Alkalilimnicola ehrlichii MLHE-1: one gene and its partner. Each later gene encodes a partner of the first gene's protein in a complex. Links are inferred from orthologs where the notes say so. Each region holds a gene or a part of one and is shown in the gene's direction. Other genes may lie near its edges. The genes, in order: secA and secY.

Evidence for each region.
Region 2: the proteins of secA (region 1) and secY are in contact, whole or in part, in a crystal structure (PDB 3DIN), measured with the Thermotoga maritima proteins. The link is inferred for Alkalilimnicola ehrlichii MLHE-1 from one-to-one orthologs. Residues at the interface, in WP_004082002.1 of Thermotoga maritima: Glu261, Ala262, Arg263, Lys300, Ala301, Arg302, Thr303, Ile304, Ile305, Leu323, Tyr324, Asp325, Pro326, Val329, Ser330, Tyr333, Ile336, Lys340, Phe345, Val349, Glu363, Phe364, Tyr374, Ser375, Gly376, Gly377, Glu393, Ile395, Thr482, Ser483; in WP_004081795.1 of Thermotoga maritima: Glu108, Gly109, Glu110, Glu111, Ala236, Glu237, Arg238, Arg239, Ile240, Thr241, Ile242, Gln243, Tyr244, Ala245, Arg246, Arg247, Val248, Thr249, Gly250, Arg251, Arg252, Val253, Tyr254, Gly256, Ala257, Ser258, Thr259, Tyr260, Leu261, Pro262.

What each region holds. Positions count from the first base shown.
Region 1 is NC_008340.1:2,361,989-2,368,731, reverse strand. Bases 1,590-4,876 are described here. They hold secA (preprotein translocase subunit SecA), read left to right. Parts: upstream 1,590-1,946; coding sequence 1,947-4,676; downstream 4,677-4,876. Other genes in these bases: argJ (bifunctional glutamate N-acetyltransferase/amino-acid acetyltransferase ArgJ), read left to right, coding at 4,687-4,876; MLG_RS14900 (DUF721 domain-containing protein), read right to left, coding at 1,590-1,835. Also shown: MLG_RS10595 (DUF1631 family protein), read left to right, coding at 1-1,360; more of MLG_RS14900, read right to left, coding at 1,371-1,589; more of argJ, read left to right, coding at 4,877-5,883; MLG_RS10575 (Nudix family hydrolase), read left to right, coding at 5,888-6,743. UniProt on the Escherichia coli protein: Required for protein export, interacts with the SecYEG preprotein conducting channel.
Region 2 is NC_008340.1:522,974-529,377, forward strand. The notes cover bases 3,227-6,174. They hold secY (preprotein translocase subunit SecY), read left to right. Parts: upstream 3,227-4,002; coding sequence 4,003-5,346; downstream 5,347-6,174. Other genes in these bases: rpsE (30S ribosomal protein S5), read left to right, coding at 3,227-3,375; rpmD (50S ribosomal protein L30), read left to right, coding at 3,378-3,566; rplO (50S ribosomal protein L15), read left to right, coding at 3,568-4,002; rpmJ (50S ribosomal protein L36), read left to right, coding at 5,460-5,573; rpsM (30S ribosomal protein S13), read left to right, coding at 5,653-6,012. Outside these bases: rplN (50S ribosomal protein L14), read left to right, coding at 1-305; rplX (50S ribosomal protein L24), read left to right, coding at 316-636; rplE (50S ribosomal protein L5), read left to right, coding at 646-1,185; rpsN (30S ribosomal protein S14), read left to right, coding at 1,208-1,513; rpsH (30S ribosomal protein S8), read left to right, coding at 1,549-1,944; rplF (50S ribosomal protein L6), read left to right, coding at 1,958-2,491; rplR (50S ribosomal protein L18), read left to right, coding at 2,506-2,859; more of rpsE, read left to right, coding at 2,875-3,226; more of rpsK, read left to right, coding at 6,175-6,404. UniProt on the Escherichia coli protein: The central subunit of the protein translocation channel SecYEG. Consists of two halves formed by TMs 1-5 and 6-10.

The sequences.
Region 1 (6,743 bases):
TCCGGTGGTGGCCGAGGGCGGGCGCGACCACTACCTGCGGGCGATGCGGGAGCTGCGCTTGCGGCGCCATGAGCTGGAGGAGGTGTTCCGCGCCGGGCTGGAGGCCCGCTTCACCGCACTGCCCAGTCCGATGGGGCCGCCCGTGGCCGGTGACAGCCCGTCCCCGGATGCCACCGACCTGGATGCCCGTGAGCTGGCCCTGGCGGTGGACGCCCTGGCCGCCAAGGCCCGCCGCCGTTTCAGTCCGCAACTGGTGGCGGTGACCCGGCTGTTGGGCCGGGAATACCCCGGGGGTGAGGTCCGCGAGGAGGATAATCCGCTGGATCCCGGCCGGGTGGCGCAGTGTTTTGCCCGGGCCATCGACGTGCTGCGCGTGGGGCTGGAGCCCCGACTGGTGCTGCTCAAGCTCTTTGATCGCCACCTGATGCGGGGGTTGGGGGCGATCTACGCCGAGGTGGAGACCGCCATGACCGGCCGCGCGCCGGTGGTGCCGGCCCGTGGCCCGTCGGGGTTGGATCATGCCGGTGGTGGCAGTGATCCGGCCGACCCGGGGACACAGGGGGCCGCCGGTCTGTCATCCGGGGCCGATCGGGACGCCGAGCGGGCGATGCGCCAGCAGGCGGAAGAGAACCGCAGCCAGGTCGAAGCGGCGCGGGAGCGGGTGCGCCGGGAGGTCGGCCGCTGTCTTGAGGGCCGGAACCCGCCGCGGCTGGTGCGGGAACTGCTCGAGGACACCTGGTCCCGGGTGCTGTTCATTACCTGCCTCAAGGAGGGCGTGGACAGTGAGACCTGGGTCCGCCAGTGCGCCCTGATGGAGCGCCTGCTCTGGAGCGTGGAGCCCCATGACGACCCGGTGGTGCAGCAGCAACTGGTGGTGGAGATACCGTTGCTCCTGCACGAGCTGGCCGAGGGGCTCTCCTGGGTGCTTTACAATCCCTTTGAGATGCACAAACTGCTGCGCGCCCTGGAGGCCGAGCACCTGCGCTGCCTGCAGGCGGCCGATCCGGCCCTGGACGAGTCGGTTTGGCCGGCGGAGGCCGAGGCCGTGGGGGCGGATCCGCGTGATCTGGAGGCCAACCGTCAACGGCTGCGCCAGGTGCCGGTGGGGACCTGGTTCGAGTTCCTCCGCGATCACGGGCGTCGGCTGCAGGGCCGGCTCGCGGAGCGGCGCGACGACGGGCGGGCGATGGTGTTCGCCAACCGGGCCGGGTTCAAGGTGTTGGAGACCGGCGTGGACGATCTGGCCCAGGGCCTGGCCGACTCCTCCGTGCTGATTCTCGACGACAACCGCCTGTTCAATACCGCCTTGGCGGATGTGGTCCGGCGCCTGAAAGAGCGCCATGCCGGGCAGCGGGACTAGCGTTCCACTGTCAGTCCAGTGGGTCGTCCGGTTTGCCCTCCGCGTGCCGGGCCAGCCGCAGTAGCGCCCGGCGCAGGGGCTCCGGTGCCTGTTCCGCGCTCTGGCGGATGCTCTTGATGGCCTCCGGCCCCGGCGGTTGTCGGGGGGGCTGGCGGCGGCGTGCCCGCTCCCGGGCCGGGCGGACTTGCACCTCCAGCCGCCGCGGGCGAAGCCCCCCGATGCGTTCCGCCGCGTCCAGCAGGGGCGTCTCCAGGTAGCGCAGCCGGGTGGCCCAGAGGCTGTCCTCGGTGACCAGCAGCAGGCGTTCGGCATCCAGTGCGGCCAGTTTCCAGGGCCCGTGGAGCTCCGGCGGCATCTCGGCGTTCAGCCGCCGCGCCAGTCGGGCGAAGTGGCCGAGCTGGCGCAGGGTGCGCTGCTCCACCGGCAGGTTGTTCAGCCAGTGATTCAGGGGCTTGGGTCTGCCGGGCTGACTCATCGGGTCTCTCCGCGGTTGCCGCCGGGGTCATGCGACCCCCAGCCATATGATATATAGTAGGTCGCTTCCCGAACCATCGATGAAACCCGAGCAGTCCCCCTGGGAGAGTTCATGTTCAGCGCCATTGCCAAGAAGGTCTTCGGCACCCGCAACGATCGCGCCGTGAAGCGCCTGGCCAAAGAGGTTGAGCGCATCAACGCGCTGGAACCCGAGATAGAGGCCCTCTCCGACGACCAGCTGCGTGCACGCACCGAGGCGTTCCGCGAGCAGGTGGAGCAGGGGCGCACACTGGACGACCTATTGCCCGAGGCCTTTGCCGTCGCCCGGGAGGCCTCCCGGCGGGTCCTGGGGATGCGCCATTTCGACGTGCAGCTCATCGGTGGCATGGTACTCCACCAGGGCAAGATCGCCGAGATGAAGACCGGTGAGGGCAAGACCCTGGTGGCCACCCTGGCGGTTTACCTGCATGCCCTGAGCGGCCGCGGGGTGCACGTGGTGACGGTCAACGACTACCTGGCCCGTCGCGATGCCGCCTGGATGGGGCGCATCTACGAGTTTCTGGGCCTCTCGGTGGGCGTGGTGGTCCCCGGCCAGAGCCGGGAGGAGAAGAAAGCCGCCTACGAGGCCGACATTACCTACGGCACCAACAACGAGTTCGGCTTCGACTACCTGCGTGACAACATGGCCTTCCGCCCCGAGGACCGGGTGCAGCGGGAGCTGGCCTACGCCATTGTCGACGAGGTGGACTCCATCCTCATCGACGAGGCGCGGACCCCACTGATCATCTCCGGGCCGGCGGAACAGAGCAGCGAGCTCTACCAGCAGATGACGCGTATCGTGCCCAGGCTCCAGCGCCAGGAGGAAGAGGACGGCCCCGGCGACTATTACCTGGACGAGAAGGCCCGCCAGGCCCATATCACCGAGGAGGGGCACGAGAACATCGAGCGCCTGCTCCAGGCCGAGGGGTTGCTGGAAGAGGGGGAGAGCCTGTACGACGCCCGTAACATCTCCCTGGTGCACCATCTGAACGCGGCCCTGCGTGCCCACACCCTGTTCCAGAAGGACGTCAACTACCTGGTGCAGGACAACAAGATCGTCATCGTCGACGAGTTTACCGGCCGCGCCATGCCCGGGCGGCGTTGGTCCGAGGGGCTGCACCAGGCGGTGGAGGCCAAGGAAGGGGTGCCCATCCAGTCCGAGAACCAGACGCTGGCCTCCATCACCTTCCAGAACTACTTCCGCATGTATGAGCTGCTCGCCGGCATGACCGGGACGGCGGACACCGAGGCGTTCGAGTTCCAGCACATCTACGGGCTGGAGGTGCTCTCCATCCCCACCCACAAGCCCATGATCCGCGACGACATGACGGATCTGGTCTACCGCACGGCGCGGGAGAAGTACGACGCCATCATTGAGGACATCCAGTGGTGCGCCCAGCATGATCGCCCGGTGCTGGTGGGTACTACCTCCATCGAGGCCTCGGAACTGCTCTCGAAGGCGCTGCGCAAGGCGAAGATCCCCCACAATGTGCTCAACGCCAAGAATCACGAGCAGGAGGCCGGGATCATCGCCAACGCCGGCCTGCCGGGGGCGGTGACCATTGCCACCAACATGGCCGGTCGCGGGACCGACATCGTGTTGGGCGGCAACCTGGAGGCGGAGTTGGCCGAGTTGGGGGAGGACGCCAGCGAGGAAAAGATCGAGCAGGTCAAACGCGACTGGCAGGCCCGTCACGACCGGGTGATCGAGGCCGGCGGCCTGCATGTGATCGGCACCGAGCGTCACGAATCCCGGCGGATCGACAACCAGCTGCGCGGCCGCGCCGGCCGGCAGGGCGACCCCGGCTCCTCCCGCTTCTACCTGTCGCTGGAGGACAGCCTGCTGCGCATCTTCGCCTCCGAGCGCATGTCCGGAATGATGCAGCGCCTGGGCATGGAGGAGGGTGAGGCCATCGAGAGCCCCATGGTCTCGCGGGTCATTGAGAATGCCCAGCGCAAGGTGGAGGCGTACAACTTTGATGTTCGCAAACACCTGCTGGACTTCGACGATGTCGCCAACGACCAGCGCCGGGTGATCTACCAGCAGCGCCGGGAGTTGCTGGAGGCCGACGACGTCTCCGAGACCGTCGATGCCATGCGCAACGACGTCATCGACAGCGTCATCTCCGAGTTCATCCCGCCCGGCTCCATCGACGAGCAGTGGGACGTGGCCGGCCTGGAGGAGACCCTGGAGTCCGACTTTGGACTCAAACTGCCGCTGCGCCAGTGGTTGGACGAGGACGACTCCCTGCACGAGGAGACCCTGCGCGAGCGCATCCACCACGAGGTGGAGGCCCATTACCGCGGCAAGGAGGAACTGGCCGGGGCCGAGGTCCTGCGCCAGTTCGAGAAGGCGGTGATGCTTCAGGTGCTGGACAAGACCTGGAAGGACCACCTGGCCGCCATGGACTACCTGCGCCAGGGCATCCACCTGCGGGGCTACGCCCAGCGTAACCCCAAGCAGGAGTTCAAGCGCGAGGCCTTTGCCATGTTCCAGGAGATGCTGGAGGGGCTGAAGCGCGAGGTGGTCGGACTGCTCTGCCGGGTCCGGGTCCGTGCCGAGGAGGACGTGGAGGCGGTGGAGGAGCAACGCCGCCGCCAGGGCGATATGCAGTATCGCCACGCCCAGGCCAACAGCCTGTCCGGGCAGGGCGCCGGCGGCGAGGGGGCCGCGGGCGGGACGGCGCGGGGGCCGGTTCAGCAGGCGGATCAACTGCCCTTCGGGCGCAAGGTCGGCCGCAATGAGCCCTGCCCCTGCGGCTCCGGCAAGAAGTATAAGCAGTGCTGCGGCAAGCTGAGCTGAGGAGGGTGGCATGAGCGAACCGCAGCCGCTTCCCGTGCCCGGTGTACGGCTCGGCACGGCCCAGGCGGGTATCAAGCGGGTCGGGCAACGGGACTTGGTGGTCATGGAACTGGCCGCCGGCAGCCGCTGCGCCGCGGTCTTTACCCGCAACCGCTTCTGCGCCGCACCGGTGCACGTGGCGCGCGAGCACCTGGCCGCCGGTAGCCCCCGCTGGCTGCTGATCAATACCGGCAACGCCAACGCCGGCACCGGCGAGGCCGGGATGCGCGACGCCCGCGCCTGCTGCCAGGCCCTGGCCCAGCAGGTGGGCGTGGCGCCCGAGGCGGTCCTGCCCTTCTCCACCGGTGTCATCGGTGAGCCGTTGCCGGTGGACCGCATCGTCGCCGGGCTGCCGGACGCGGTGGCGGCCCTGAGTGAGGCGGGCTGGCAGGAGGCCGGTTGGGGCATTCTCACCACCGACACCCGGCCCAAGCTGGCCTCAGCCACGGTCCAGCTGGCGGGCGGGGCGGTGACGCTGACCGGCATGGCCAAGGGCTCGGGCATGATCCGGCCCAACATGGCCACCATGCTGGCCTTCGTGGCCACCGACGCCGACATCCCGCAGGCCACCCTGCAAGGGTTGCTGGGCGAGGCGGTCGCCCAATCCTTCAACCGGGTGACGGTGGACGGCGACACCTCCACCAACGATGCCTGTACGCTGGTGGCCACCGGCCACTCCGGTGTGGCGCTTGCCGGCGAGGGGGACCGTGAGCGGTTGGCCTCCGCCCTGACCGACCTCTGCGTCACCCTGGCACGGGCGATCGCCCGCGACGGCGAGGGCGCCACCCGGCTGATCAATGTCGTCGTGGAGGGCGCGCAGGCGGTCGCCGAGGCCGAGCGGGTGGCCTTCACCGTGGCCGAGTCGCCCCTGGTGAAGACGGCCCTGTTCGCCGCCGACCCCAACTGGGGGCGCATCCTGGCCGCGGTGGGCAGGGCGGGCATCGATGATCTGGACGTCGCCGGCGTGACCATCGACCTGGACGATTACCGGATCGCCGAACAGGGGGGACGGGCCGCCGGGTACGATGAGGCCGAGGCCTCCCGCCGCATCCAGGGCTCGGAGGTGACCATCCGCATCGGCCTGGGGCGGGGCGCGGCCGCCGCCACCGTCTGGACCTGCGATTTCTCCTACGACTACGTGCGCATCAACGCGGAGTACCGTACCTGAGCCCATGGCGCGTCTGCACGTGGCCGTGGGTGTCATCCTCGACGACCGGCAGCGGGTACTGGTGGCGCGCCGGGCCGCCCACCGCCACCAGGGCGGGCGGTGGGAGTTTCCCGGCGGCAAGGTGGAGCCGGGCGAGACGGTGGTGCAGGCGCTCTGCCGCGAACTCGAGGAGGAGTTGGCGATCAGCCCCACCCGCACCTCGCCGATGATGCGCATCGAACACGACTACCCGGACCGCCGCGTCAGCCTGGATGTGCACCGGGTGAGCGCCTGGCGGGGCGAGCCACGCGGGCTCGAGGGCCAGCCGCTGGCCTGGCTGAGGGCCACGGAGTTGGCCCGCCGGCCTTTTCCGCAGGCCAATCTCCCCATCATCCGACGGCTGGCCCTGCCGCCCTTTCTGATCATCACCGAGCCGCTGGCCCCCGGTGACCTGGCGGGCCTGGCGCGCCGGCTCCAGTCGCTGGCCGTGCCGGCTCGCGGGGCCTGGCTGCAGCTGCGTCTGCCGGACTGGGATGATCGGGCCTATGGCCGGGCGCTGGCGTTGGCCATCAGGACCCTGGGGCCCCGGGGGGTGGACGTGACCGCGAACCGCTCACCCGCGGTGGCACGCCGCGCCGGTGGTCACGCCCTGCACCTGAACGCCCGCGCGCTGATGGCCTGCGAGGCGCGTCCCGAGGGCTTTGTGCGGGTGGGGGCCTCCTGCCACAGCCCTGAGGAACTGGCCCGGGCCGAGGCCCTGGGGCTGGACTATGCGCTGCTCTCTCCGGTCGCCGCCACGGCCTCGCACCCCCGGCAGGTGCCGTTGGGCTGGGAGCGATTCCGGGACTGGCTGGGCCGGGTGGACCTGCCGGTCTACGCCT
Region 2 (6,404 bases), 1.8 Mb from region 1 along the record:
TTAAGGTGCTCGGGGGCTCCCGGCGCCGTTATGCCGGCATCGGCGACATTATCAAGGTGAGCGTCAAGGATGCGATCCCGCGTGGGCGGGTCAAGAAGGGCGAGGTGTACAACGCCGTCGTCGTTCGGACCCGCCGCGGTGTACGCCGTCCGGACGGCTCCGTCATCCGATTCGACGGCAATGCCGCCGTGCTGCTGAATAACCAGCTTCAGCCCATTGGAACCCGCGTATTCGGGCCCGTGACCCGGGAGCTGCGCAGCGAGAAGTTCATGCGCATCATCTCCCTGGCGCCCGAGGTGCTTTGAAGAGGTAGTCATGCGCAAGATCAGGCAAGGCGACGACGTCGTCATCATCGCCGGCAAGGACAAAGGCCGTCGCGGGCGTGTCATTCGGGTGTATCCCGACCAGGAGAAGCTCCTGGTCGAGAACGTCAACGTGGTGAAGCGCCACCGAAAGGGTAACCCGCAGCAGGGCGAGGCCGGCGGCATCATCGAGCAGGAAAAGCCGATCCATCAGTCCAACGTGGCGCTCTACAACCCAGCCACGGAGAAGGGTGATCGTGTAGGCATCCGGGTGCTGGAGGACGGGAGCAAGGCCCGTTACTTCAAGTCCAACAACGAACTGGTCGACGGTTAAGGTGCGGTGATGGTCAGGCTGCAAGAACAGTATCAAGCCGAGGTCAAGCAGGCCCTGCGGGACCGGTTCGGCTATGACAACGTGATGGAGATTCCGCGGCTCAGCAAGGTCACCCTGAACATGGGCCTGGGCGAGGCGGTACGGGACAAGAAGGTCCTGGAGAGCGCGCAGGCGGAGATGGCGGAGATCGCCGGTCAGAAGCCGATTCTGACTTACGCCCGCAAGTCGGTGGCCGGGTTCAAGATCCGCGACGGCTGGCCCATCGGCTGCAAGGTGACGCTGCGCCGGGAGCGGATGTATGAGTTCCTGGACCGGTTCATCAACGTGGCCGCGCCGCGCATCCGCGACTTCCGCGGCTTCAATCCGCGGTCGTTTGACGGCCGGGGCAACTACAACCTCGGTGTCCGGGAACAGCTGATCTTCCCGGAGATCGACTACGAAAAAGTGGACGCCGTGCGCGGGATGGATATCACCATCACCACGACGGCGAAGACCGACGAGGAGGGCCAGGCCCTGCTCGAAGGCTTCAACTTCCCGTTCCGCAAGTAAACAGACGAGATAGGTTCCGGCGATGGCAAAGGTTTCAATGGTTGAGCGCGAGCGCAAGCGGCAGAAGACGGTCCGCCGCTTTGCCGCGAAGCGCGAGGCGCTGAAGGCGATTATCAACAGCGTTGACGCCACCCAGCAGGAGCGGTTCGAGGCGCAGCTGAAGTTGCAGAAGCTGCCGCGGGACTCGAGCCCTGTCCGGGGCAGGAACCGCTGCCGTGTGACCGGTCGGCCGAGGGGCTATTACCGCAAGTTCGGGCTGGGGCGGAACAAGCTCCGCGAGGCGGCCATGAACGGCGAGATTCCCGGTCTGGTCAAGTCCAGCTGGTAAGCCCGCTCGCGCTACCCATACAGGCAGGTATAACCATGAGCATGACCGATCCCATTGCTGACATGCTGACCCGCGTTCGCAACGCCCAACGGGCGGAGAAGGCCGAAGTCAGCATGCCGTCGTCGAAGATCAAGCAGGCCATCGCCAACGTGCTGAAGGAAGAGGGCTACATCGAGTCCTTTGAGGTCGGCGGCGATGAGAAGAAGCCGGAGCTGAAGATCAGCTTGCGCTACTACCAGGGCGAGCCGGTGATCCGCGAGCTGGAGCGGGCCTCCAGCCCGGGGCTGCGGCTGTTCAAGGACAAGGGTTCTCTGCCCCGCGTGCGTAACGGGCTGGGCGTGGCCATTGTCTCCACTTCCAAGGGCGTGATGACCGACCGTGCCGCCAGGGAGGCGGGTCACGGTGGTGAGGTGCTCTGCTACGTCTTCTAAGGCAGGTTGAACAATGTCGAGAGTAGCGAAACGACCCGTCAAGGTGCCGTCCGGAGTGGAGGTCAAGCTTGATGGGCAGGACGTCAAGGTAAAGGGCCCGAAGGGCGAGCTGGCCTGGACGGTTCACGATTGGGTGGCCGTTGAGCAGGCAGACGGCGAGCTGCGGGTTCAGGCGCAACTGGATGACCGGCGCGCGGTTGCCCTGGCTGGGACCACCCGGGCCCTTCTGAACAACATGGTCACCGGGGTGAGCCAGGGCTTCGAGCGCAAGCTCGAGCTGCGTGGCGTTGGCTACCGGGCGCAGGTCCAGGGCAAGAACCTGAACCTGACCCTGGGCTTCAGCCATCCGGTGGATTACCCGGTTCCCGAGGGGATCACCATCGAGGCGCCCAGCCAGACGGAAATCGTCGTCAAGGGCGCTGACAAGCAACAGGTGGGCGAGGTCGCCGCGCAGATCCGGGCGTTCCGGCCGCCGGAGCCCTACAAGGGCAAAGGCGTGCGGTACGCGGATGAGCGCGTGGTCCTCAAGGAAGCCAAGAAGAAGTAGGCAGGTTCAGGCGTATGGATAAGAAAGCAACCCGTTTGCGGCGTGCGCGCCGGGCCCGCGCCAAGATCGCCGAGCTCAAGGTGCATCGGTTGAGCGTGCACCGCACGCCGCGGCACATGTATGCGCAGATCATCGCCCCGGACGGCGGCCGCACCCTGGTCGCCGCTTCGACGGTGGAGAAGGATCTGCGCAGCCGGGCCGAGGGCACCGGCAACTGCTCGGCCGCTGCCGAGGTGGGCCGGCTCATCGCCGAGCGTGCCAAGGCCGCAGGTGTTGAGCGCGTGGCCTTCGATCGCTCCGGCTTCAAGTATCATGGCCGGGTGAAGACGCTGGCAGATGCCGCCCGCGAGGCCGGCCTGCAATTCTAATCAGGGGCAGGATTCATGGCGAATACTGACGCACAGAATGACGGCCTTCGCGAGAAGCTGGTCGCGATCAACCGGGTCGCCAAAGTCGTCAAGGGCGGCCGGCAGTTCGGTTTCACCGCGCTGGCCGTGGTAGGTGATGGTGACGGCCAGGTGGGCTTCGGCTACGGCAAGGCGCGTGAGGTGCCGGCCGCCATCCAGAAGGCGATGGAAAAGGCGCGGGCCAACATGAAGCGGGTTCACCTCGATGGGGGCACGCTGCAGTACGCGGTCACGGCCAACCACGGCTCGTCCAAGGTCTACATGCAGCCAGCGTCGGCCGGTACCGGCATCATCGCCGGCGGGGCTATGCGCGCGGTTTTTGAGGTGGTGGGTGTCCAGGACGTGCTGGCCAAGGCGATCGGTTCCCGCAACCCCATCAACGTGGTGCGCGCCACCATCAAGGGGCTGACGGACGTGGACTCCCCGGATGCCGTTGCGGCCCGCCGGGGCAAGAAGGTTGAGGACATCGTAGGCTAGCCATGACGACTCAAAAGCAGCTCAAGGTGACCCAGAAGCGCAGCACCGTCGGCCGGATTGCCAGCCACAAGGCCTGTGTGGCCGGTCTGGGTCTGCGCCGCATCAATCACAGCGTGGTGGTGGCCGATACCCCGGAGAACCGGGGCATGATCAACAAGGTGGCCTACCTCCTGGAAGTCGAGGAGTGCTGACATGCGTTTGAATTCCCTCCGTCCGGCCGCCGGCAGCCGTCCCGACGCGAACCGCGTCGGCCGCGGTGCGGGTACCGGCAATGGCAAGACCGCCGGCCGTGGCCACAAGGGCCAGCACAGCCGCTCCGGGGGCTTCACCAAGGTCGGCTTCGAGGGCGGTCAAATGCCCTTGCAGCGCCGGGTGCCGAAAGTGGGCTTCCGCTCCCGCAAGGCGTTGACCCGGGCCGAGGTGCGCTTGTCCGAGCTGAACAAGGTCGAGGGTGATACCGTGGACCTGCTGACGCTGAAGCAGGCCGGCATCATCAATCGCGGCGTGCGCACGGCCAAGGTGATTGCCTCGGGCAAAGTGGAGCGCGCGGTGACGGTGCAGGGGCTGGCGGTCACCAAGGGTGCCCGCGAGGCCATCGAGGCGGCTGGCGGAAAGGTAGAGGCGTAAGTGGCCACCGGCGGGAGCAATGCGGCAGGGCTGGGCGGACTCGGCAAGCTGACCGAGGTGCGCCAGCGTCTGGTCTTCGTGCTGATGGCGCTGATTGTCTACCGCATCGGCACCCACATCACGATCCCCGGGATCGACCCCGAAGCGCTCGCCGTCATGGTGGAGCAGCAGCGGGGCACGATCCTGGAGATGTTCAACATGTTCGCCGGTGGCGCGTTGGAGCGACTCTCCATCTTCGCCCTGGGCATCATGCCGTACATCTCCTCCGCCATCATCATGCAGCTGCTCACGGCGGTGATTCCCACCCTGGAGCGGCTCAAGAAGGAAGGTGAGGCGGGCCGCCGGAAGATCACCCAGTACACCCGTTACGGGGCGCTCGGGTTGGCGATCTTCCAGGGGATCGGTATCAGTGTCGCGTTGCAGAGCCAGGGTGTGGCGGCAACGCCCGGGCCGGCCTTTGTGTTCATCAGCACGGTGACGTTGGCCACCGGGACCATGTTCCTGATGTGGCTCGGTGAACAGGTGACCGAGCGGGGTATCGGCAACGGTATCTCAATCATCATCTTCGCCGGCATCGTCGCCGGGCTGCCGAGCGCGATCGGCGGCACGCTGGAGCTCAACCGCACCGGTGAGATCGGCGCCGGGGTCATCTTGGCGCTGGCGGTGCTGGGTGTCGCGGTGGTCAGCTTCGTGGTGTTCGTGGAGCGGGGTCAGCGCCGGATCACGGTGAACTACGCGCGGCGGCAGCAGGGCCGGAAGATGTACCAGGCCCAGAGCAGCCACCTCCCGCTGAAGCTGAACATGGCCGGGGTGATTCCGCCGATCTTCGCCTCCAGCATTATCCTGTTCCCGTCGACGCTGGGGCAGTGGTTCGGCGAGGGCACCGGGATCGAATGGCTGGGGCCGCTGGCGGCCACGCTGAGCCCGGGGCAGCCGTTGTATGTGGCGTTCTACGCGGTCGCCATCATCTTCTTCTGCTTCTTCTATACGGCGCTGGTGTTCAACGCCCGCGATACGGCGGACAACCTGAAGCGCTCCGGTGCGTTTATCCCGGGGATTCGGCCGGGCGAGCAGACCGCAAAGTACATCGACAGTGTGATGAGCAGGCTCACCTTTTGGGGGGCCATCTACATCACCGCCGTCTGTCTGCTGCCGGAGTTCCTGATCCTGTACTGGAACGTGCCTTTCTACTTCGGCGGGACGTCCCTGCTGATTATCGTCATCGTCATCATGGACTTCATGGCGCAATTGCAGGCCCACCTGGTGTCGCACCAGTACGAGCCGTTGATGAAGAAGGCGAACCTCAAGGGACAGGGTCCGGCCGGCGGGGGTCTCCTGCGGTGAGACCTGGCGGCCCCCGCGCTCGCGGGGGCGCGCTCAGCGGGATTTTCTGATATCCTTCGCGCCCACCCGGGTTCGGGCAGGCGGGTGACAGGCTTTGGTTTTGGAGACGAATCATGAAAGTACGTGCGTCGGTCAAAAAGATCTGCCGTAACTGCAAGATCGTTCGCCGCAACGGTGTGGTGCGGGTGATCTGCTCCGACGGCCGGCATAAGCAGCGTCAGGGCTGAGCGGCCGGAGTTGCAGCAGGGCACTAGGTTTGGATACAATCGCGGGTTTTCCGCGCACTGAGACTGGGAGAGAGGCTTCATGGCCCGTATTGCAGGTGTCAACATTCCCGTCCACAAGCACGCCTGGGTGGCGCTGACCTCTATTTACGGCGTCGGCCGTACCCGGGCCAAGGCCATCTGCGATGAGGCAGGCGTGCCGCGGGACCGCAAGGTCAAGGAACTCACCGAGCAGGAGCTCGAGGCGATCCGTACCGCGCTGGGCAAGTACGAGGTCGAGGGTGACCTGCGTCGTGCCGTGGCCATGGACATCAAACGGCTGATGGATCTGGGCTGCTACCGCGGCATCCGTCACCGTCGCGGTCTGCCGGTACGCGGTCAGCGCACGCAGACCAATGCCCGTACCCGTAAGGGCCCGCGTCGCGGTCCGGCAGGCAAGTAACCCGCCTGCCCGCCCGGCGGGGCAGGGCCGAATAAGGGTTCGAGTGAATCTTCAAGATCAGGATTTAGCAAATGGCGAAAGCAGCGACCCGGTCACGCACTAAGCGTGCCAAGCGTACGGTGGTTGACGGCATCGCGCACATCAACGCGACCTTCAACAACACGATTATCACCATCACGGACCGCCAGGGCAATGGCCTGGCCTGGGCCAGCGCCGGCGGCAGTGGCTTTCGTGGCTCCCGTAAGAGCACGCCCTTTGCGGCCCAGGTGGCTTCCGAGCGTGCCGGCCGGGCTGCCCTGGATTACGGCCTGAAAAACCTGGAGGTTCGCGTCAAGGGCCCGGGGCCGGGTCGTGAGTCGGCGGTGCGCGCATTGAACGCCGTGGGCTACCGG